DNA from 3 places in the Streptomyces sp. NPDC021225 genome. Region 1 is predicted to be linked to each of the others. Evidence: riboswitches for the same ligand, from Rfam matches in the RefSeq annotation. Region 1 holds a riboswitch; each other region holds the start of a gene.

Region 1 (6,673 bases):
CTGGCGGCCGAGCCAGCCGTCACAGAGCACGGCGATGGACTGGGCACGCCGACCGAACTGCGAGTTCATGTGGTCGATCTCGAGGAGGTCCTGGAGCATGTAGTGCTCCCCGTACTTCTCCTGGGTCTTGGAGATCGCCAACTGCTGCTCGTTGGCGAGACCCTGGAGCGTACGCATCGCGGACTTCAGCGCGCTCTTCGTGGCTTCTTCCGCGCGGTCATGGGCTTCCTGGACCGCTGCCGAATAATTGCTTTCGAGCTCGGTATGGCGATTCTGGAGCTCGGCCTTCTCGTTGACGAGCTTTGTACGTGCCTTTCGCCCGCGGAATATGGCGGTTGCGGCGAGAGGAGTACCAACGATCAGAGCCCAGAGCGCTGGGTCCTGTATGTATTGCGTCATGAGACTCTCTTTAAGCGACTAGACCGCCAGGGACTGAAAGGGTTTCGCACGGTGCGTTCCGGATTGTCGTCGGGGCGGCGGCGAGTCAGTGGCCGGACGGGGCCCGCTCGATTCGAGGACGGCACTCCCGTCTCCACGGCGCCAGCGCGGGGGCGTCGGCCTGCCGGATCGGCTCCAGATGCCCGACTGGCGGCATAATGCTCCTCAGAGTGATGACCCTTTTCGGCTTTTTGCCGGATGCCGCGTGTCTACGCGCCCATGGCTCGCCTGGCAAGCGCGGTGATCGTATCACCAGGGTCAGGGGCCGATGTGCATGTGCCTCCGTCCCATTCGCGGCGCTGACACTGATTCAGCCACGCGGACTTCGCCCTGTGTTCACCGACTCCGCCGGGTATGGCAGGGCGTCGCGGGGCGCGCCCGTGGGCACCCCCCTGCCGGGCCTTCGGTGGCGGTCCGGTATCGGCCAATCACGCTGTGCTTGAGTGCCCGATCGGGCATTCGCACACGCATCGGATATGGCCCGGTGTTTATGCCCCTGTTTCCATGGGATCGCGAATTCGGGACCTGTCTTAGACCGTCCGGCAGTAGGGCCCGCGGCGTCGCGTGCCGATGGCTTTCGCCTGAACGCACCGCGCTCGTCGCACGCAGCGCCGCTGCGCTCTCCTCACGCGGCACGCCCAGACTCGGCCCTCGACCCGCTCCTTCTCCCGCGCTCCCTACTCCCGGACGGTCTTATCGTCGGGGGATGCCAGACCAGCCCCGCCCCGACTGCCCCTCGACCCTTTTCAGCTGGGAGTTCGCCGACGACCCGTATCCGGCGTACGCCTGGCTGCGCGAACACGAGCCTGTTCACCGGACCACCCTGCCCAGCGGTGTCGAGGCATGGCTGGTGACCCGCTATGCCGACGCGCGGGCCACGCTCGCCGATCCCCGGTTGTCGAAGAATCCGATTCACCACAGTGAAGTCGCCCACGCCAAGGGAAAGGTGGGCATTCCGGGTGAGCGCGGCGCGGACCTCATGACGCATCTGCTCAATATCGACCCGCCCGACCACACCCGGCTGCGGCGGCTGGTGTCCAAGGCGTTCACGCCGCGCCGTGTGGCGGCCTTCGCTCCGCGCGTCCAGGAGCTGACCGACCGCCTCATCGACGACTTCCAGGCGAGAGGGGAGGCGGACCTGATCCATGAGTTCGCCTTCCCGCTGCCCATCTACGCCATCTGCGATCTGCTGGGCGTGCCCCGCGAGGACCAGGACGACTTCCGGGACTGGGCCGGGATGATGATCCGTCACGGGGGCGGGCCGCGCGGCGGGGTGGCCCGGGCGGTGAAGCGGATCCGCGCCTATCTCGCCGATCTCATCCACCGCAAGCGGGAGTCGCTGCGCGAGGGTGAGGCGGATGACTTGATCTCCGGGCTGATCCGGGCCAGTGACCACGGCGAGCACCTCACCGAGAACGAGGCCGCGGCCATGGCCTTCATCCTTTTGTTCGCCGGCTTCGAGACCACCGTCAATCTCATCGGCAACGGCGTCTACGCGCTGCTGCGCGACCCCGCCCAGTGCGACCGGCTGCGCCGGGCCCTCAATGAAGGGGACGAGGGGCTGCTGGCGACCGGTGTCGAGGAACTGCTCCGCTATGACGGGCCGGTGGAGATCGCCACCTGGCGGTTCGCCACCGAACCCGTGGTGATCGGCGGCGAGCGGATCGCCGCGGGCGAGCCGGTGCTGGTGGTGCTCGCCGCCGCCGACCGGGACCCCGAGCGCTTCGACGCACCCGATGTGCTCGATCTCTCGCGCACCGACAACCAGCACCTCGGGTACGGCCATGGCATCCACTACTGCCTGGGCGCTCCGCTGGCCCGGCTGGAGGCCCAGACCGCCATTGGCACCCTGCTGCGGCGCCTGCCGGATCTGCGGCTCGCGGTGGAGCCGGAGGATGTGCGCCGGCGCGGCGGCCTGATCATGCGGGGGCTGCGCGAACTGCCCGTGACCTGGGGCCCGGTCGCCGGGGTCGGGCCGGAAGCAGGGCCGGCGGCAGGGCCCGGCAACGCCTCGGGAGCGGGGCATAGGTGACATAACGTCAGTCACGTGATCGCTGCGTGACCTGGGATACATCTGCTTGTGATGATCGTATGGCGTCGCTATGTTTCGACCGACGACTCAGCCGCCACACGAGAGGCAGAACGCATGCGCTCCGGGAACGGTCGACACCGCCGCCCCCGTCAGGCTCCGGCAATCGTGCTCGCAGCGGGGGTGACCGGCGCGGGCATCGCCATGCCGCTCTTCGGCGCCGTCAGCGCCCAGGCCGCGGAAGCCCAGACCTGGGACCGCGTCGCCGAGTGCGAGAGCGGCGGGATGTGGAGCGCCAACGGAGGCAATGGCTTCTACGGCGGTCTCCAGATCACCTTGGACATGTGGAAGAAGTACGGCGGCCAGCAGTACGCCCCGCGCCCCGACCTCGCCAGCCGCTCCCAGCAGATAGCCATCGCCCAGGCGATCCTCGGCGACCGCGGGCCGGACGCCTGGCCGAGCTGTGCGCTGGGTGCCGGGCTCGCCGACCTCGGCGACGCGCTGGACGGGAACTCCGGCGGCAAGGGCGGGCCGGAGGCCAAGGATTCGGAGGAGCCCACGGGGATCGACGACTCCAAGACGGGGGAATCGTCCGGTAATTCCGGTCAGTCCGATAACTCCCGTGAATCCGATAACTCGGAGGAGTCCGGTAAGTCCGACAAGACCGGGACGCCGGATCCCTCCGCGACCGGCGACGGCGCGGACGGCAGCGCGGTCGATGGCGCTTCCGACGGGAAGGGCCACGGCAAGTCCGGCGACTCCGACCGCGCCGCCGACGAGACGTCCCGCGGGGAGGGCGGCGCGCCCTCCGGCGCCGACAAGGGCGCCAAGGGCGACAAGGTCGACGAGGACTCCTCCGCGCCCACCGGCCGCCACCGCGGCGCACCCGACGCCCAGGAGGGCGAGTCCGGGGACGCGTCGGACGAGGCGCGGCCCTCCGGGCGGCACGCCTCGCGCGGCGGCGAGGGCCGCACCGAGATCACGCTTCCGCCCCTCGGCCGCGAGGACTCCAGCGTGCGCACCGATGACGCCTCGTCAGACACCGTGGACGGGCAGGAGGCCAACGGAGACTGGGCCCGGCTGTACCAGAGCGACAAATCGCTCATCGGGGGCAACCCCGGCCTCATCCACCCTGGTCAGCGTCTCGATCTCAGCGCGAGGTAGCGGCAGTTCGGGGTGAAATGCCCGATCTGGCGGCAGTGAGACATACATCTCGTCACATCGCCCGGCCTGTGCCTCCTGTCCGATCTTTCCGTACCCGGCCTCACCTGCGTAGATGTGGGACGGCTGGGTGCGGATCGGGCCGCCTTCGCTGAGATATGGGGGTTTGAACCTCATCGGAAGGTGTGTTTAACGTCTTCCCGCTCGCTACCGCGGGCACCGTCGATCGTCACGCCGAGTCCTGCCGGCGGTCGGGGGGAACCAGACGCGTCAGCGCCGAAGGCAGGAGCGGGGGACCCAAGGTAGGTGCCGCGGCGGCCCGGAGACGGGCTCGGTCGGCTAGGGGTGAAGACGGACGCGGTCAGCCGCGTCCGGCCGGGCAACTCACGTCCGAACCCGACAGCTCACCTCGTAGGCGTCGGTGAGGAACGAACATGCGTAACGACAAGGGTAAGCACCGCCGTCCCTCGAAGGTCACCCGCATCGCCGCACTCGCCGGCGTCGCCGGTGCGGCCATCGCCGCACCGATCCTGGGGGCCACCTCCGCCTCGGCCGCGACCACCGCCCAGTGGGACAAGGTCGCGCAGTGCGAGTCCGGCGGCAACTGGTCCATCAACACGGGCAACGGCTTCTACGGCGGCCTCCAGTTCACCAACTCCACCTGGGCCGCGTACGGCGGTACGTCCTTCGCCTCCCGCGCCGACCTGGCCACCAAGGACCAGCAGATCCAGATAGCCGAGAAGGTCCTGGCCGGGCAGGGCAAGGGCGCCTGGCCGGTGTGCGGCACGGGGCTGACCACCAGCGGCACCCCGACCCCCTCCAGCTCCACCACGCAGTCCTCGAAGCCGGCCCAGCCTGCCAAGCCGGCCCAGCCCGCGAAGCCGGCCCAGCCTGCCAAGCCCGCCCAGCCCGCCAAGCCGAAGGCGCAGCCCCGCGGCGAGGGTCAGCACGCCGCGCGCGGTGAGGCCCGCCACACGTTCAAGAAGGGCGACGGCGAGTACAAGGTCAAGTCCGGCGACACCCTCTCCAAGATCGCCGAGGCGCACCACGTCAAGGGCGGCTGGAAGAAGCTCTTCGAGCTGAACAAGGACATCGTCGAGGACGCCAACCTCATCTACCCGGGCCAGCAGCTCCACCTCGGCTGACCCCCCGCCGGGACCGTTCCCCCCAGCCCGGCGACCGCGACCCCGACATCCCCGAGGACCGCCCCGGCCGGGCGCGCCGCCCCCCCACCTGAGGCGCGCCCCGCCGGGGCTTCGTCGGGCCCGGCCCCCGGGCCCGTTAGGCTCATGCCGGAGAACGACAGACCCATACGAAGGAGAACCTCGTGCCGTCCATCGACGTCGTCGTAGCTCGCGAGATCCTCGACTCGCGAGGCAACCCCACGGTCGAGGTCGAGGTCGGCCTCGACGACGGCAGCACCGGCCGTGCCGCCGTGCCCTCCGGTGCGTCCACCGGTGCCTTCGAGGCCCTCGAACTCCGCGACGGTGACAAGAACCGTTACGGCGGCAAGGGTGTCGAGAAGGCCGTCCTCGCCGTCATCGAGCAGATCGGTCCGGAGCTCGTCGGCTACGACGCCACCGAGCAGCGCCTGATCGACCAGGCGATGTTCGACCTGGACGCCACCCCGGACAAGTCCTCGCTCGGCGCCAACGCCATCCTCGGCGTCTCGCTCGCCGTGGCGCACGCCGCGTCCGAGGCCTCCGACCTCCCGCTCTTCCGGTACCTCGGCGGGCCGAACGCCCACCTGCTGCCGGTCCCGATGATGAACATCCTCAACGGCGGCTCGCACGCCGACTCCAACGTGGACATCCAGGAGTTCATGATCGCGCCGATCGGCGCGGAGTCCTTCTCCGAGGCGCTGCGCTGGGGCACCGAGGTGTACCACACCCTGAAGTCCGTGCTGAAGGAGCGGGGCCTGTCCACCGGCCTCGGCGACGAGGGCGGCTTCGCCCCGAACCTGAGCTCCAACCGCGACGCCCTCGACCTGATCGTCGAGGCGATCAAGAAGGCCGGCTACCAGCCGGGCCAGGACATCGCGCTGGCGCTCGACGTGGCCGCCTCCGAGTTCTACAAGGACGGCACCTACACGTTCGAGGGCAAGGCGCGCAGCGCCGCCGAGATGACCGCGTACTACGCCGAGCTGGTCGACGCGTACCCGCTGGTCTCCATCGAGGACCCGCTGAACGAGGAGGACTGGGACGGCTGGAAGACGATCACCGACCAGCTCGGTGACAAGGTCCAGCTGGTCGGCGACGACCTGTTCGTCACCAACCCGGAGCGGCTGGCCCGCGGTATCGAGAGCGGCACCGCGAACTCGCTGCTGGTCAAGGTCAACCAGATCGGCTCGCTGACCGAGACCCTGGACGCGGTCGAGCTGGCCCAGCGCAACGGCTTCAAGTGCATGATGTCGCACCGCTCCGGCGAGACCGAGGACGTCACCATCGCCGACCTGGCCGTCGCCACCAACTGCGGCCAGATCAAGACCGGTGCCCCCGCCCGCTCCGAGCGCGTGGCCAAGTACAACCAGCTGCTGCGCATCGAGGAGATCCTCGACGACGCGGCGGTGTACGCGGGCCGCTCCGCCTTCCCGCGCTTCAAGGGCGCGGTCGTCAAGGGCTGAGCCCCGCCGAGTCTGACCGCCGTCCCCGGCCCCGGTCCCGTACCGTGGCCGGGGACGGCGTACACAGCGAAGTCATGACCGGGGAGGCGACGTGCCGGCGGATCGGGATCGGTTCTCCACCGCGACCAGGCTGAGGGCGTTCGGCGAGCACGCCGCCGCCCGCGTCTACCGCGCCCGTATCCGGCGCCGCCGCAGCCGTCTCACCGGCCGGGCCGCGCTCCTCGCGCTGGTCGTCTGCTCGCTCGTGGTGGCCCTCGCCTATCCGATGCGGCAGTACATCTCGCAGCGCTCGGACATCTCCGAACAGCGGCGCCAGGCCGAGAAGGAGCGCGCGGACGTCAAGAAGCTGCTGGAGCAGAAGGCCAGGCTCCAGGACCCGGCGTACGTCGAGCAGCAGGCCCGCGAGCGGCTGCACTTCACGC
Region 2 (6,673 bases), on a different contig from region 1:
GTGGACCAGGGCGCTGCGCGTCTTCGGTGACGAGGACCCGTACACCCTGGGTGCCGCGAACGACTACGGGCTGGCGCTTCGCGCCATGGGCGACTTCTCACTCGCTCAGGAGATCCACGAGTCCGCGCGCGACGCCGCGGCCATCGTGCTCGGCGAGGACTCCCTCAGCGCGATCCTGCTCGCCACCAACCTCTCCAGCGACATCCGCGGCAACGGCCAGTACCACGCGGCCCGCGCCATGCAGGAGGAGACTTTCGCGCGCGCCTTGCGCAGCGTGCCGCCGAACGCGCCCGTGTTCGTCAACGCGATGCGCACCCTGGCCGTGGCCCGTCGCAAGGCGGGCGATCACGAGGGGGCTATCGAGCTGACCCGGCAGGCCCTGGACAGCTACCGGCTGCGCTATATCGAGCCCAACCTCGACATCACCACGGCTGAGATGAACCTCTCGATGGACCTGCGCCAGAACGCCGACCTGGCCGGCGCCCGGGAGCTGGGGATGAAGTCCCTGGAAGACCTGCGGATCATTCTCGGCCCCCGGCACCCCTACACCTCGAGCGCGGCGACCAACCTGGCCGTCACGCTGCGGCTGCTCGGCGAGACCGAGGAGGCGCTGGCGCTCAACAAGGAGACGCTGCCGGTGTTCGTGGAGACGCTGGGGTCCGACCACCCCTCGGCCCTCGTCTGCGCCATCAACCTGGCCAGCGATCTGTACACGCTGGCGGACTACGAGGAGGCGCACGGCCTGGACACCGAGAGCCTGGCCGTCTGCCGGGAGCGGCTGGGCGAGGACCATCCCACCACGCTGGCCTGCGCGGTCAATCTCTCAGCGGACCTGCGCGCCCTGGGCGAGAGCCGGTCGGCGGAGGAGCTGCACAACGACGCCCTGGAGCGGTTCCGCCGGGTGCTGGGCACCCAGCACCCGGCCACCATCGCGGCGGCCCGTGGCATCCGCGCGGACTGCGACCTGGAGGCGTACACGTTCTGACGCGGCGCCGCCCCGGCGTTCAGCGGCGGGTCCCGATCCAGTGGGCGAGAGTCACCGGGTCGGGGCCGCCGAGGGACGGATCGCGCAGCGCCCGGTGCACCGCGAGCACGACTTCCGGACAACCCCGCAGCGCCTCCCTCGCCGGGCTCGCGGGCAGGGTCAGGGCGAGCCCCGACCACGCCGGGAGGTTGTCGGGGCACGCGGCGAGGCGGTCACGGTAGCCGTCCAGCGCGGCCGCGGTGTCACCGGCGGCCCAGTCGAGATCGGCCTTCAGCGGGGCGTCCATGCCGTCGAAGGGACGCTCCTCCGGTTTCTCCCGCACTTGGTCGAAACCGGCCGGGTCGCGCAGGCGCAGCCGGATCAGGGCCGGGCGCGCCACCACCGCCGTCCGGGACGCGCGCAGCACGGTCGTGGGCAAGGTATCCGGTGCTGGCTGGCCCAGCCGCCAGGCCCGCGCCCACTGCCCGGTCCGGCTGGGGTCCACCGCCAGATGATGCAGACGGTAGAGCAGTTGGTGATCGAGGCTGAGGTCCTCGGCGGCGCGCAGCGGAACCTCCGGGACAGGCTCCGTGAGCCACACGGCCAGTCTCTCTTCGAGCCCCCGCAAGAATCGGTCGCCCAGGGCGGTGAGCTCCGCATGGGCGCGCAGCGTCCGCAGCCCGTGCGAGGTCTGCGAGCGCCGCAGCGCGAATTCGAATTCCGCGGTCTGTGTGCTCTCGTCCGGTGCATACCTGCGGGACTGCCAGAATGCCGTGACGCCCAGAAAGGCGTACACACCATGCAGTAGACCGCGCAATGGGCGGGGATCCGCGCGCCAGGGCGCGTAGTGGATCTCCTCCATGCCGCCGTGCATCAGGGGCACCAGGTCCAGCAGCGCGCTGAGTTTGACGTGCTGGGCTTCATGGATCAGTGACGCCGCGAGGGTGGCCGGATCGGTCGGAGGGTTCAGCAGCACGCAGCCGTAGGCCTCGGGTGACGAGGCGCTGAACGGTTCCGCCCGAGCGGGATAGCGCACGGGCACGACGGAGATCAGACAGTCGGCGACACCGGCTGGATCCACATTGCTCTGCCCCGCGACGAGCGCCCAGGCGCTGTCGAAGTGTTGCTGCCACCGCCGTGCCTCCGGTTCGCTCAGCCGCGCGGGAGCAGTGGGGCGCAGAAAGTCCCGGTAGGGGTCGAGGTCGTCCAGGTAGGGCGAGCAGGGGTGGACGGGGTGTCGGCCGTGCAGCCGTCTCAGGGGGTGCCAGCCCTTGGCGTCCAGGGTGAGGTCGGAAGGCAGCAGCACCGTGTGCGAATCGGCTCGCAACCTCCGATCGCCCGCGCCATCGGCGGAGATCTCGGCGACGGGGGAATCGCAGCCCGCGAGTTCGACGAAGCCCAGCGCGGGAAGCATCACCCCGCCGTCCCTGACGCCGACCGCAATCCGGAACTCGATCCCCGCGAGCAGGGCCGCCGAGGCGGCCACGGTGTGCAGATAGCCGGTCTCCAGCCATAGCGGGACCTCATCGGCCGTCTCACCCTCGACGCCGCGCAGCCTGCGCAGGCAGCGGCTGAGCCATGCGCCGATCTGGGGGTGCAGCAGCAACTGCTCCGCGCTCGACGGGCTGCGCCGCTCGGCCCGTATCAGCAGCTCCCATGCATCACGCGGCGCGGACAGCGGCCCTGGCACCTGGGGATGGGAGGAGGCGAGGTCGGTCAACGCGCGTAGCAGCAGCATGAGGCGGCTGCGTTGGCCCGCCCGTAACTCGGCGATCGCCGCCGCGCCTCCGCCACCGCGCGTCAGCTCGTCGAGGCACGCCGTGGACAGCCGGTGGTGACGGCTCATCGGGGACGCGGTGAGCGGCTGTGTGCGGCGCAGAGCCGGAAGCGGGGAGGGAGGGCCAGCTGAATAGTCCGCCGGCATGGCCGCCTTTCTCGATGGAGTGAATACTGGTGTGCCACCGCCGGAACTACGTCAACAACCCTGGTTGGCATCAGCGGCGGTCGCGAGCGTCGGCGGGGACTGTACGAGTTCGAGCAACCGCCGGGTCGCGAGGGTGAACTCCTGACTGTCCCCCAGTTCTTCGAGCGTCGTTCCCGAGAGGTCCACCAGCTCCGTCTCGACCCCGGTCGCCGCTCGCTCCATGACATCGTTCCCCTCTAGACGCTCCGTGCCGGCTCAGGCGAGGCCTCTTCACATGGTGGCCCACCCGATAATGATTGCGGAAGGGCGAAAGGGGCCAGTGGGTGTCGCGGCCATCAAGATTTTCGGACACCCAAGGGCGTCATGTGGCCGCGCTTCCCGGCCAATTCATTTCCGGCGCGTCCGGGCGGGGCGCGGGGCGGGGGCGGCGGTCCGCGCCCCGTCGTGGTGCCCCGGTTCAGGGCTGGGAACCCGGCTCGACGGCGGTGACCTCGAATACGCCCCCGCAGACCCGGAAGGAGCGCGCGGATACCTTGATGGAGCGGTGGGAGTCCGGGGGGTAGGCCCGAATTTCGGCCGCGGTCCGCCAACAGGGCTTGTCGGACAGGCCTTTGTTCACCGTGTGCAGACTCGCGTAGGCGCTGTCGCCGGGTTTCAGGACGACCGTGGGGCGCCCCGGTCCGCGGCGGGTGGCGGGGTCGCCGATAGCGGCGCCGGGGGCGTCGAGGAGCGAAACGCCGGGATACCCGGTCAGCGTGCAACTGGCCGCGCCGGTATTGGTGAAGGCCAGGGGGACATAGACATTGCCCGCGCCGATATCCGCCCGGCCGGTGGACAGTTTCAGCTGATCCTTGGAGCAGATGCGGCGGACAGCGGGCGGGGCGGCGGAGCCGGCCTCGGTGGTGACGGACGGCTCGGCCGCGCTCGGCGCCTTCGAGGCCGGATCGGCCTCGGGCGGGGCCGTGCTGGGCGCAGCGGTGCCGGGCCGGGCGGTGCCCGTGGCCGAGTGGGACTTGCCGGCCGAGCCGGGCGGCGCGGGCGCCCCCGACGTCGTATCGGAGCCGCAGGCGGTGACCGCGGCCAGGGCGCCGACGACCAGCGCGGATATGGATAAGACCGGCGGCCGGCGCCTCGCGGGCGCCCCGCCGTGTGGCTGTGTCATGGCCAACCTCCTGTGGGTCGGGCCTCCGGCGGCTCGTCGGCCGCCGCACCGAGTGCCCCGACAGCCCCCGTCCGTTCCCCTTCCCACTCCCCTTCCCTCGATGGGCGCCCTTATTCCGGTCGATATGCGACTCCGCCGCGCGGCCCCAGCATTAATCACATAATTACGGCAATTCGGCATTACGGATTCCGGGCCGCAATCACCCCATCCGGAAAGCCGTGACCCGGGTCACATTTCATCAGCGGCGTGATCGATTTCAGGACACAGGTCCGTCGAGACCTTGTCGTGACCAAAACGGTGTGTTTACTGTGCCGCACCCGGCGCATTCGCTGCGGCGGGTCCTCCTCCGCCGGAGCGCCGAGTCCTGCCGTGGTGGAGGGGTGACACGACGACCTGTCACGGCAGGAGCGGGGGAACCAGGTAGGCGCCGTGCCGCACGACATCGGGCGGTACGGCTAGGGGTGAAGTCGCGCCGCGGTGCCGGGGGGCACCGGGGAAGGCGCGGCCGGGCAGCTCCCGCCCGAACCCGACAGCTCACCTCGCAGGCGTCAGGAGAGGATGAGCTCAATGGCTGCACGCGGACGTCACCGACGGCCCCGGCCCCGACGCGTCTCCCGCGCCTCGCTCGCGTTCACCGCGGGCGGCGCCGGGGTCGCGCTGCCCCTCATAGGCGTCGGCCAGGCGAACGCCGCCTCCGTCGACACCTGGGACAAGGTGGCGGAGTGCGAGTCCACCGACAACTGGAGCATCAACACCGGGAACGGCTACTACGGCGGCCTCCAGTTCTCCCAGTCCACCTGGGAGGCGTTCGGCGGGACGACCTACGCGTCCCGGGCCGACCTGGCCTCCAAGGACCAGCAGATAGCCATCGCCGAGAAGGTGCTCGACGCCCAGGGGCCCGGCGCCTGGCCGGTCTGCTCGGTCAAGGCGGGCCTGACCCGCGGCGGCCAGCCCGCTGACGTCTCCCCCGGCACCTCGGGCTCCTCCGGCTCCTCCCAGGCCGCTCCCAGGACGGCCCCGAAGGCCACACCGAAGGTCACGCCGAAGGACGCCCCGCGGGCCGCTCCGAAGGCCACCACCAAGGCCGTCGACCAGAGCGCGGCCGCCACCGGGCGCTCCGCCGCCTCGTACACCGTGGTCGGCGGCGACACGCTGTCCCGGATAGCCGACGCCCGGGATGTGGACGGCGGCTGGCAGCGGCTCTACGAGGCCAACCGCCGCGTCATCGGCGGCGACCCCGACCTGATCTACCCCGGTCAGAAGCTCACCCTCGACGGCAGCGGGTCCCCGGCCGCGAAGACGCCCGAGAGCCGGCCCCGGGCCGAACAGCCAAATCAAGCCAAGCAGCGCGCCGAGCAGGCGGACCGGGCCAAGCAGCAGCGGGCCGAGCAGGCGGCCAAGCAGCGGATCGAGCAGGCGCAGAAGGCGCGCGAGCGCGCCGCGAAGTCCGGCTCGTCGGCGCGCTCCTCCTCGTCCTTCACCACCCCGGTCGCCAGCCACGGCATCGGAACCGCCTACGGCGTCTCCGGCAGCAACTGGTCCAGCGGCCACCACACCGGGGTCGACTTCCCCGTCGCCACCGGCACCCAGGTGCGGGCCGTGGGCTCGGCCGAGGTGGTCGCCGCGGGCTGGGGCGGGGCGTACGGCTACCAGGTGGTGCTGCGCCACCCCGACGGCATGTACAGCCAGTACGCGCACATGTCGGCGCTGTCCGTCCACGTCGGCCAGTCCGTGTCCGGGGGCCAGCAGCTCGGCCGTTCCGGGGCGACCGGCAACGTGACCGGGCCGCATGTGCACTTCGAGATACGTACCGGGCCCGACTACGGCTCCGACGTCAACCCGCTCGCCTACCTCCGCTCCAAGGGCGTCCAGATCTGAGAAATCCGATGTGAAAGGTGTCGTGAAGGGTGCTCTGCCGCGGCCCGGCGCCGCGGCAGACCGGCCCTACATCACCAGATGTGCCTTCGCGTGCGTGACCTCCTCGATGTCACCGCCCGCCTTCGAGATCAGCCGGTGAGCGAGGTTGTTCAGCGCCCGCGCCGCCGCGATCTCCTCGCCGACCCGCGGCTGTGCCGGGTCGTCGGGATTCCGGTTCGCGCGACCCTGAGCCAGGATCTCGGTCCCGTCGTGCATCCTCAGCCGGACGACCGCCTCGGTGAGAGGTCCGAGCTCACGGAACTCCATTTCGATGTCGCATCCCACGATCGTCTCCATCGCGGTCATCACCTCCTGCTTCATTTACCAGGATGCGCCCCACCCGGCAGATCGGTCGACCGGGAGAGCAGGTCGACGACCTCGGCGTCACTGGTCTGCGAGAAGTCCTGGTACCACTCGCCGACCGCCGAGAACTCCGGTGGGGTCGACAGACACACCACGTCATCCGCGTCCTGACGCAGCGCCTCGGCCGCGTCGGGCGGCGCGACCGGGACGGCCAGCACCACCCGGGCCGCGCCCTGGGCGCGGGCGACCCGGCAGGCGGCCCGGGCGGTGGCGCCGGTGGCGATCCCGTCGTCCACGACGATCACCGTCCGGCCGCCGACCGCGACCCGCGCCCGGCCGCGCCGGAACCGCCGCGCCTGGCGCGCCAGCTCCTCCTCCTCGTCCCGCTCCACCTCCGCGAGCT
Region 3 (6,673 bases), 180 kb from region 1:
AGAAGTGGTGGTGAACGACCGTCACCCGTCGGGGATCACAACCTCGACCGTCCCCGCTCCCGACGCCTCATATCCGTACTACGAGGCATACGACCAGCAGGGCACAGCGCACGGCTACGCCGGGTACGACGGCTACTCCACCGGCAACTTCGACGGCCTCGCCGCCTCCTACAGCGACGGCGACCCTCTCTTCGGCGCCCTTCCCGGCAGCCATGACGGCGGCGGCTACGGCACCGGCCACGATGGCTCCGCCAGCGGGCAGTACGACGCCACGCAGTGGGGCAGCACCGGCGGCGCCTATGACTCCGGCACCTATGACACCACCGCGATGTGGGCCAGTTCCGGCGTCCCGCTGTCCGGCACCATCCCGGCCCAGCAGGGCTCCGACACCGGCGGCCAGTGGGACGCCACCGCCTGGGACACCTCCGGCCACCACGACCTGACGGCCGCCCAGGTCCCCCAGTCCGCCCAGTCCGCCGAGTGGGACGGCACCGGGCAGTTCGACACCTCCGGGGTCGACACCGGGCAGACCCAGTTCTGGGACATGAGCGCCTACGCGACCGTCGACGAGTCGCAGTACGGCCAAAGCGAATACGGCCAAAACGATTACGGCCAGGGCGAGTACCAGGAGGGCGGGTACGAGCACGGCGGATATCAGCAACAGCCCGCCGAGCACCCGTACGCCGCCCCCGAGGCGGAGCCGGAACCCGGGGCGGCGGCCGTGCACCAGGCCGAGACCCAGACCTCCCTCATGGTCCTGGACCTCGACTCCCCCCAGGCCGGCACGGCCGACTCCGCCGATTCCCCCGAAACCACCGCCCCCTCGGACCTCGCCGACTCCGCCGACGACGCCGACTTCGAGGGCGACAGGACCACCGAGTCCGAAGCGGTACAGCTGCCCTCCCCCCGCCGGGAGAGCGGCCGCAGCCGTCGCCGCGCCCCCTCGGCCCGCCCCAAACGCTCGGCGCTCCTCACCGTCGCCGTCCCCTCCGTCTGCGCGCTGGGCGTCACCGCCGTGGCCGCCGCCTCCGTCAGCAACCTCGGAGACGACAAGAAGGACGCCAAGACCACGCAGGCCGCCGCGGACACCCCGCCGGTCAAGGCCTCGGTCGCCAACAGCAAGCTGGACACCCAGCTCGCCGCGGGCCTCGAGGACGCCGATGACTTCCGGGCCCGCGCCAGCCGCACCCAGGAGCGGATCGACCTCCGGGCGCGCCAGGCGGCGGAGAAGAAGCGCAAGATCGAGGAGGCCGCGCGCAAGGAAGCGCTGCGGCCGAAGTTCGCGCTGCCCGTCGCGCAGCACGGCCTGAGCGCCACCTACGGCCAGGCCGGCATCAACTGGATGTCGGTGCACACCGGCATCGACTTCCCGGTCAGCTACGGCACGCCGGTCATGGCCGCGACCGACGGCACCGTACGCACCCAGTGGAACGACGCCTACGGCAACATGGTCATAGTGACCAGCCCGGACGGCACCGAGACCTGGTACTGCCATCTGAGCAGCGCCAAGATCCGGGGCGGCACGGTGAAGGCCGGGGACGTCATCGCGTACTCCGGGAACTCCGGCAACTCCACCGGCCCGCACCTCCACTTCGAGGTGCACCCCGGCGGCGGTTCGGCCATAGACCCGCTCTCGTGGCTGCGCAGCCACGGCCTCGACCCGACGTAGGCGTAGGCGTACGCGGCCTAGGCGTCGCAGGCATAGGCGCCCTGGGCGGCGGCACCGCGGCCCGCGCGGGCCGCGGTGCACCCCCCTACAACTTCACAGCTTCTCTACCGGTGCGTATCTCAGCAGCAGCCGCTTCGGCTTCTCCCCTCCGAAGTCGATCGTCGCCTCCGCGTTGTCCCCGCTTCCCTTCACCGCGACCACGGTGCCGAGCCCGAACGCGTCATGGGTGACCCGGTCGCCGATGGCCAGCGCGACCACCGGCCGCTCCTTGGCCCGCCGCGTGGCGAAGCCGGCGGCCCCGGCGCCCGCCCTCGAACGCGACGAGGACAGCGAGGACGCGACCCCCGCGGCGGCCCCGATGGCCCCCATCGACGCCGACGGGGTGGCGGGCCCGGTGCGCTGCCAGCGCACATACTGGTCCGGGATCTCCTCCAGGAACCGCGACGGCGGGTTGTACGCGGGCTGCCCCCAGGCGCTGCGCATCGTCGACCGCGTCAGATAGAGCCGCTCACGCGCCCGCGTGATGCCGACATACGCCAGCCGCCGCTCCTCCTCCAGCTCCTTGGTCTGGCCGAGCGCACGCATATGCGGGAAGACCCCGTCCTCCATACCGCTGAGGAAGACCACCGGGAACTCCAGGCCCTTGGCGGTGTGCAGCGTCATCAGCGTGATGACCCCGGCGCCCTCGGCGTCGTCGTCCGGGATCTGGTCGGAGTCTGCGACGAGCGCGACCTGCTCCAGGAACTCCGCGAGCGTGCCCGGGGTCTCCTCGCCGCGATCCTGCTCGTACTCCAGGGCGACGGCCGCCAGCTCCTGGAGGTTCTCGATGCGGGTCTCGTCCTGCGGGTCCGTGGACGCCTGGAGCTCCGCCAGATAGCCCGTGCGCTCCAGCACCGCCTCGACCACGGTGGCCGGCCCCGCCCCCGACTCGGCGATCGTCCGCAACTCCTCCATCAGGACGTTGAACCGCTTCACCGCGTTGGCCGAGCGGGCCGCCATGCCGTATGCCTCGTCGACGCGGCGCAGCGCCTGCGGGAAGGTGATCTTCTCGCGCTGCGCCAGCGCGTCGATCATCGCCTCGGCGCGCTCGCCGATGCCGCGCTTCGGCACGTTCAGAATGCGGCGCAGCGGGACGGAGTCCTCCGGGTTGGCCAGCACCCGCAGATACGCCAGGACGTCACGGACCTCCTTGCGCTCGTAGAAGCGCACGCCGCCGACGACCTTGTACGGCAGGCCGACCCGGATGAAGACTTCCTCGAAGACACGGGACTGGGCGTTGGTCCGGTAGAAGACGGCGACGTCTCCGGACCTGGCGTCGCCCGCGTCCGTCAGCCGGTCGATCTCGTCGGCGACGAACTGCGCTTCGTCGTGCTCGGTGTCGGCCACATAGCCGGTGATGGTCGCCCCGGCGCCGGCGTCGGTCCACAGGTTCTTCGGGCGCCGGTTCTCATTGCGCTCGATGACGGCGTTGGCCGCGCTGAGGATCGTCTGGGTCGAGCGGTAGTTCTGCTCCAGGAGGATGGTCGTGGCGTCCGGGTAGTCCTCCTCGAACTGGAGGATGTTCCGGATCGTGGCGCCCCGGAAGGCGTAGATCGACTGGTCGGCGTCGCCCACCACGCACAGCTCGGCGGCCCCGAGCACCTCGCCCTCGTCCGCGCCGCCGTCCGCGGCGGCCACCGGGCCCGGCCCGACCAGCTCGCGCACCAGCGTGTACTGCGCGTGGTTGGTGTCCTGGTACTCGTCGACCAGGACGTGCCGGAAGCGGCGGCGGTAGTGCTCGGCGACGTCGGGGAACGCCTGGAGCAGATTGACCGTCGTCATGATGATGTCGTCGAAGTCGAGGGCGTTGGCCTCGCGCAGCCGCGACTGGTACATCACATACGCCTCGGCGAGCGTCTTCTCGAAGCCGTCCGCGGCCTGCCCGGCGAAGGTCTCCTCGTCGATCAGCTCGTTCTTCAGGTTCGAGATCTTGGCGCTGAAGGACTTGGGCGGATACCGCTTCGGGTCCAGGTCGAGATCCCGGCACACCAGCGCCATCAGCCGCTTGGAGTCCGCCGCGTCGTAGATCGAGAAGGAGGAGGTGAAGCCCAGCTTCTTGGACTCCCGGCGCAGGATGCGCACACAGGCGCTGTGGAAGGTCGACACCCACATGGCCTTCGCGCGCGGGCCGACCAGCTCCTCGACCCGCTCCTTCATCTCGCCCGCGGCCTTGTTGGTGAAGGTGATGGCGAGGATCTGGCCGGGGTGGACCCCGCGCGCGCCGAGCAGATACGCGATGCGGTGGGTGAGCACCCTGGTCTTGCCCGACCCGGCGCCCGCGACGATCAGCAGCGGCGAGCCGGTGTGCACCACGGCGGCCCGCTGCTGCTCGTTCATCCCCTCGAGCAGCGCGGACGTGTCCACCGCGGGCCGCGCCGCGCCGTCGCGGTAGTACGCCTCCCTGGGGACGGGCGCGTCGAACTTCCCGTCGAAGAGGTCGTGTGGAACGCCCTCAGCTGCGGGGTGGCCGTCGTCCTCGGGCGGCGGAGGCTCCTCGTCCGAGGGCCCGAGGTCCGCCAGGAAGCTGTCGTCAAAGAGGCTGCTCATCGCTCACCGAGTCTAGGCTGCCGCACTGACAGCGTACGTGCGGATGTCACGAAACGGTTTCGGGACAATTCGAACACCAGGCTTCACATGAGCCCCACAAGCCCACTACCGTCCTCGATCAGGCGGTCCGGAACCCGTCGGCGACCGCGTCGACACGGGCTGTCTCCGCCGAGTCCGGTCCCGCCGCGAGGCAGCCGGAGCCGGGGACCCAGAGGCACCACTGGGGTGAATCGGACCATGTGGCGACGTCGGCCGTCACCATCCGGTCCGTAGGGCAGCCTTCCGACGCCCGAACCCGACAGCTAACCCGGTAGGCGGTCCACGGAAGGAGTCGCCTCCCTTGGCGTCGCACCGCAAGCCGCGGACCCGAATACTGGACTCGGCCACCGGCCGCCGCACCGCCGTCGGCGTCACGACGGCCGCCCTCGCATCCGTCACCCTCCTCTCCCAGACGGCGAGCGCCGAGCCCGGCAAGCCGAAGCCGTCGGTCGAAGAGGTCAAGAAGAAGGTCGACACCCTCTACCACCAGGCGGAGTCCGCCACCCAGAGCTACAACGCGGCCAAGGAGCGCACCGGCCGGCAGCGCGCCAAGGTCGACCAGCTCCTGGACAGCGTCGCCAAGCGCACCGAGAAGCTGAACGAGGCGCGGCGCACCCTGGGCAGCCTCGCGGCCGCGCAGTACCGCAACGGCGGCATGGCCTCCAGCGCCGCGACGCTGCTGTTCGCCTCGGATCCGAAGGGCATCTTCGACCAGTCCCATCTGATGGACCGGCTGTCCAGCGGGCAGAAGAAGGCCGTCGACGACTTTCTGACCCAACAGGCCACGGCCGCCAAGGAGCGCACCAAGGCCAGTGAGAGCCTGGCCACGCTGACCCGCTCGCAACAGGAGCTGAAGACCCAGAAGCAGACCGTCCAGGGCAAGCTCACCCAGGCGCGCCAGTTGCTCTCGAAGCTGACCGCGGAGGAGAAGGCGCGGCTGGCGGCGATTGAGAAGAAGAAGGAAGAGGAGGCCCAGCGCAAGGCCGCGGAGCTGGCGCGGCAGCAGCGGGAGGCGGCGGCGAAGCGACAGCAGGAGCAGCAGGCGCAGCAGAAACAGCAGGAACAGGCGAGCGGCTCCAGCTCTTCGGGGTCCGCCGGCTCGTCCGGGTCTTCGGGTTCGTCGGGCTCCTCGGGCTCTTCGGGTTCCTCCAGTTCGCAGACCACCAAGGCCGACAAGGCCATCGCCTTCGCGCGTGCCCAGGTCGGCAAGCCGTACGTCTGGGGCGCGACCGGCCCCAACTCCTACGACTGCTCGGGGCTCACCCAGGCCGCCTGGAAGGCCGCCGGGGTCTCACTGCCGCGCACGACCTGGGACCAGGTGAAGGTCGGCACGCGGGTGTCGACCGCCGACCTCCAGCCGGGCGATCTCGTCTTCTTCTATGACGACATCAGCCATGTCGGCCTCTATATAGGCGACGGAATGATGATTCATGCCCCGAAGCCGGGTGATGTGGTGAAGAAGGCGCCGATCACCGAGATGCCGATCTACGGCAGCGTCCGGCCGGCGTAGCGGCTTCCCGGGTCCCGGAGGGCGGTCGGCCCACCGGGACCCGGAACCCGTCTCCCGGGACCCGGGAGACGGTGGCTCAGGTGCCGGGCTTGCGGCCGTACACGTAGACGTCGTCGCCGTTCCGCAGCAGGCTCCAGTACTTCTTGGCGTCCGCCTTGCGCATGTTCACGCAGCCGTGGGAGCCGGGCGGCGACCACACGCTCCCCGAGATGGAGTGGAAGGCCTGGCCGCCGTCGAAGAACTGGCTGTACGGCATCGGGACGTCGTAGATCGTCGACCAGTGGTCGATGTTCCGCCAGTAGATCTTCTTCAGCCCGACCCGGGTCTCATACCGGTCGCGGCCGGTGCGCACCGGCACCGGGCCGTACACCAGCCGCGAGCCGTCCTGGATCCAGCTCAGCTGGCGCGTGAGGTCCACACAGGCGATGCGGCCCTTGTTGGTGGGGCACTTCCTCGCCTTGTTCGGGTTGTGCCCGGCCGCCTTCTGCGTGTTGATCAGGTTCATCACGCCCCAGGTGACCGGTCCCGCATAGCCGATGGTCGGGCTGATGCCGTGGTTGACCTGGAACTTCTGGATCGCGAGGCAGTCCGCCCGCGACTGCCGCCCGTCCACCGGGCGGCCCAGGAACTTCTCCACCTTCTTCTGATACGGCCCCGTGCTCGTCGTGCACGACGAGGCGGCCTGCGCCGGAGTGGCCAGCGCCACCGCCAGCGGCACCACCATCCCCGCTACCCCCAAGGCCACGCCTGTCCGGCGGCCCCACGCCGCAAGTACCCCCACTATCCGCTCCCTTCGGCTGCCTTGCCCGATGAGACACACAGTGGGGACAAAAGGTTGCGCGGAACCTGACAGGAGCGGTCAGGCCCCA

What was found. A riboswitch is a leader RNA that binds a small molecule or an ion and turns the genes downstream of it on or off. The one in region 1 is predicted to bind cyclic di-AMP.
Region 2: it holds a riboswitch for cyclic di-AMP, as region 1 does, so the genes downstream of both, ACH4S9_RS38340 (transglycosylase family protein) here and ACH4S9_RS29375 (transglycosylase family protein) in region 1, are expected to answer to the same signal.
Region 3: it holds a riboswitch for cyclic di-AMP, as region 1 does, so the genes downstream of both, ACH4S9_RS30210 (NlpC/P60 family protein) here and ACH4S9_RS29375 (transglycosylase family protein) in region 1, are expected to answer to the same signal.

Annotation. Positions count from the first base shown of each region.
Region 1 is NZ_JBIRPV010000007.1:118,490-125,162, reverse strand. Features, by position in the region: gene ACH4S9_RS29390 (ATP-binding protein) at 1-399, opposite strand, end outside; gene ACH4S9_RS29385 (cytochrome P450) at 1,145-2,470, shown strand; gene ACH4S9_RS29380 (transglycosylase family protein) at 2,636-3,631, shown strand; cyclic di-AMP (ydaO/yuaA leader) riboswitch at 3,893-4,061, shown strand; gene ACH4S9_RS29375 (transglycosylase family protein) at 4,063-4,773, shown strand; gene eno (phosphopyruvate hydratase) at 4,956-6,251, shown strand; gene ACH4S9_RS29365 (septum formation initiator family protein) at 6,343-6,673, shown strand, end outside.
Region 2 is NZ_JBIRPV010000013.1:76,626-83,298, reverse strand. Features, by position in the region: gene fxsT (FxSxx-COOH system tetratricopeptide repeat protein) at 1-985, shown strand, start outside; gene ACH4S9_RS38355 (HEXXH motif domain-containing protein) at 1,005-2,810, opposite strand; gene ACH4S9_RS38350 (hypothetical protein) at 2,940-3,110, opposite strand; gene ACH4S9_RS38345 (DUF4232 domain-containing protein) at 3,346-4,050, opposite strand; cyclic di-AMP (ydaO/yuaA leader) riboswitch at 4,430-4,612, shown strand; gene ACH4S9_RS38340 (transglycosylase family protein) at 4,618-5,928, shown strand; gene ACH4S9_RS38335 (dsRBD fold-containing protein) at 5,995-6,288, opposite strand; partial or broken gene ACH4S9_RS38330 (phosphoribosyltransferase) at 6,315-6,673, opposite strand, start outside.
Region 3 is NZ_JBIRPV010000007.1:300,095-306,767, forward strand. Features, by position in the region: gene ACH4S9_RS30200 (M23 family metallopeptidase) at 11-1,669, shown strand; gene pcrA (DNA helicase PcrA) at 1,763-4,255, opposite strand; cyclic di-AMP (ydaO/yuaA leader) riboswitch at 4,412-4,588, shown strand; gene ACH4S9_RS30210 (NlpC/P60 family protein) at 4,596-5,804, shown strand; gene ACH4S9_RS30215 (L,D-transpeptidase) at 5,881-6,528, opposite strand.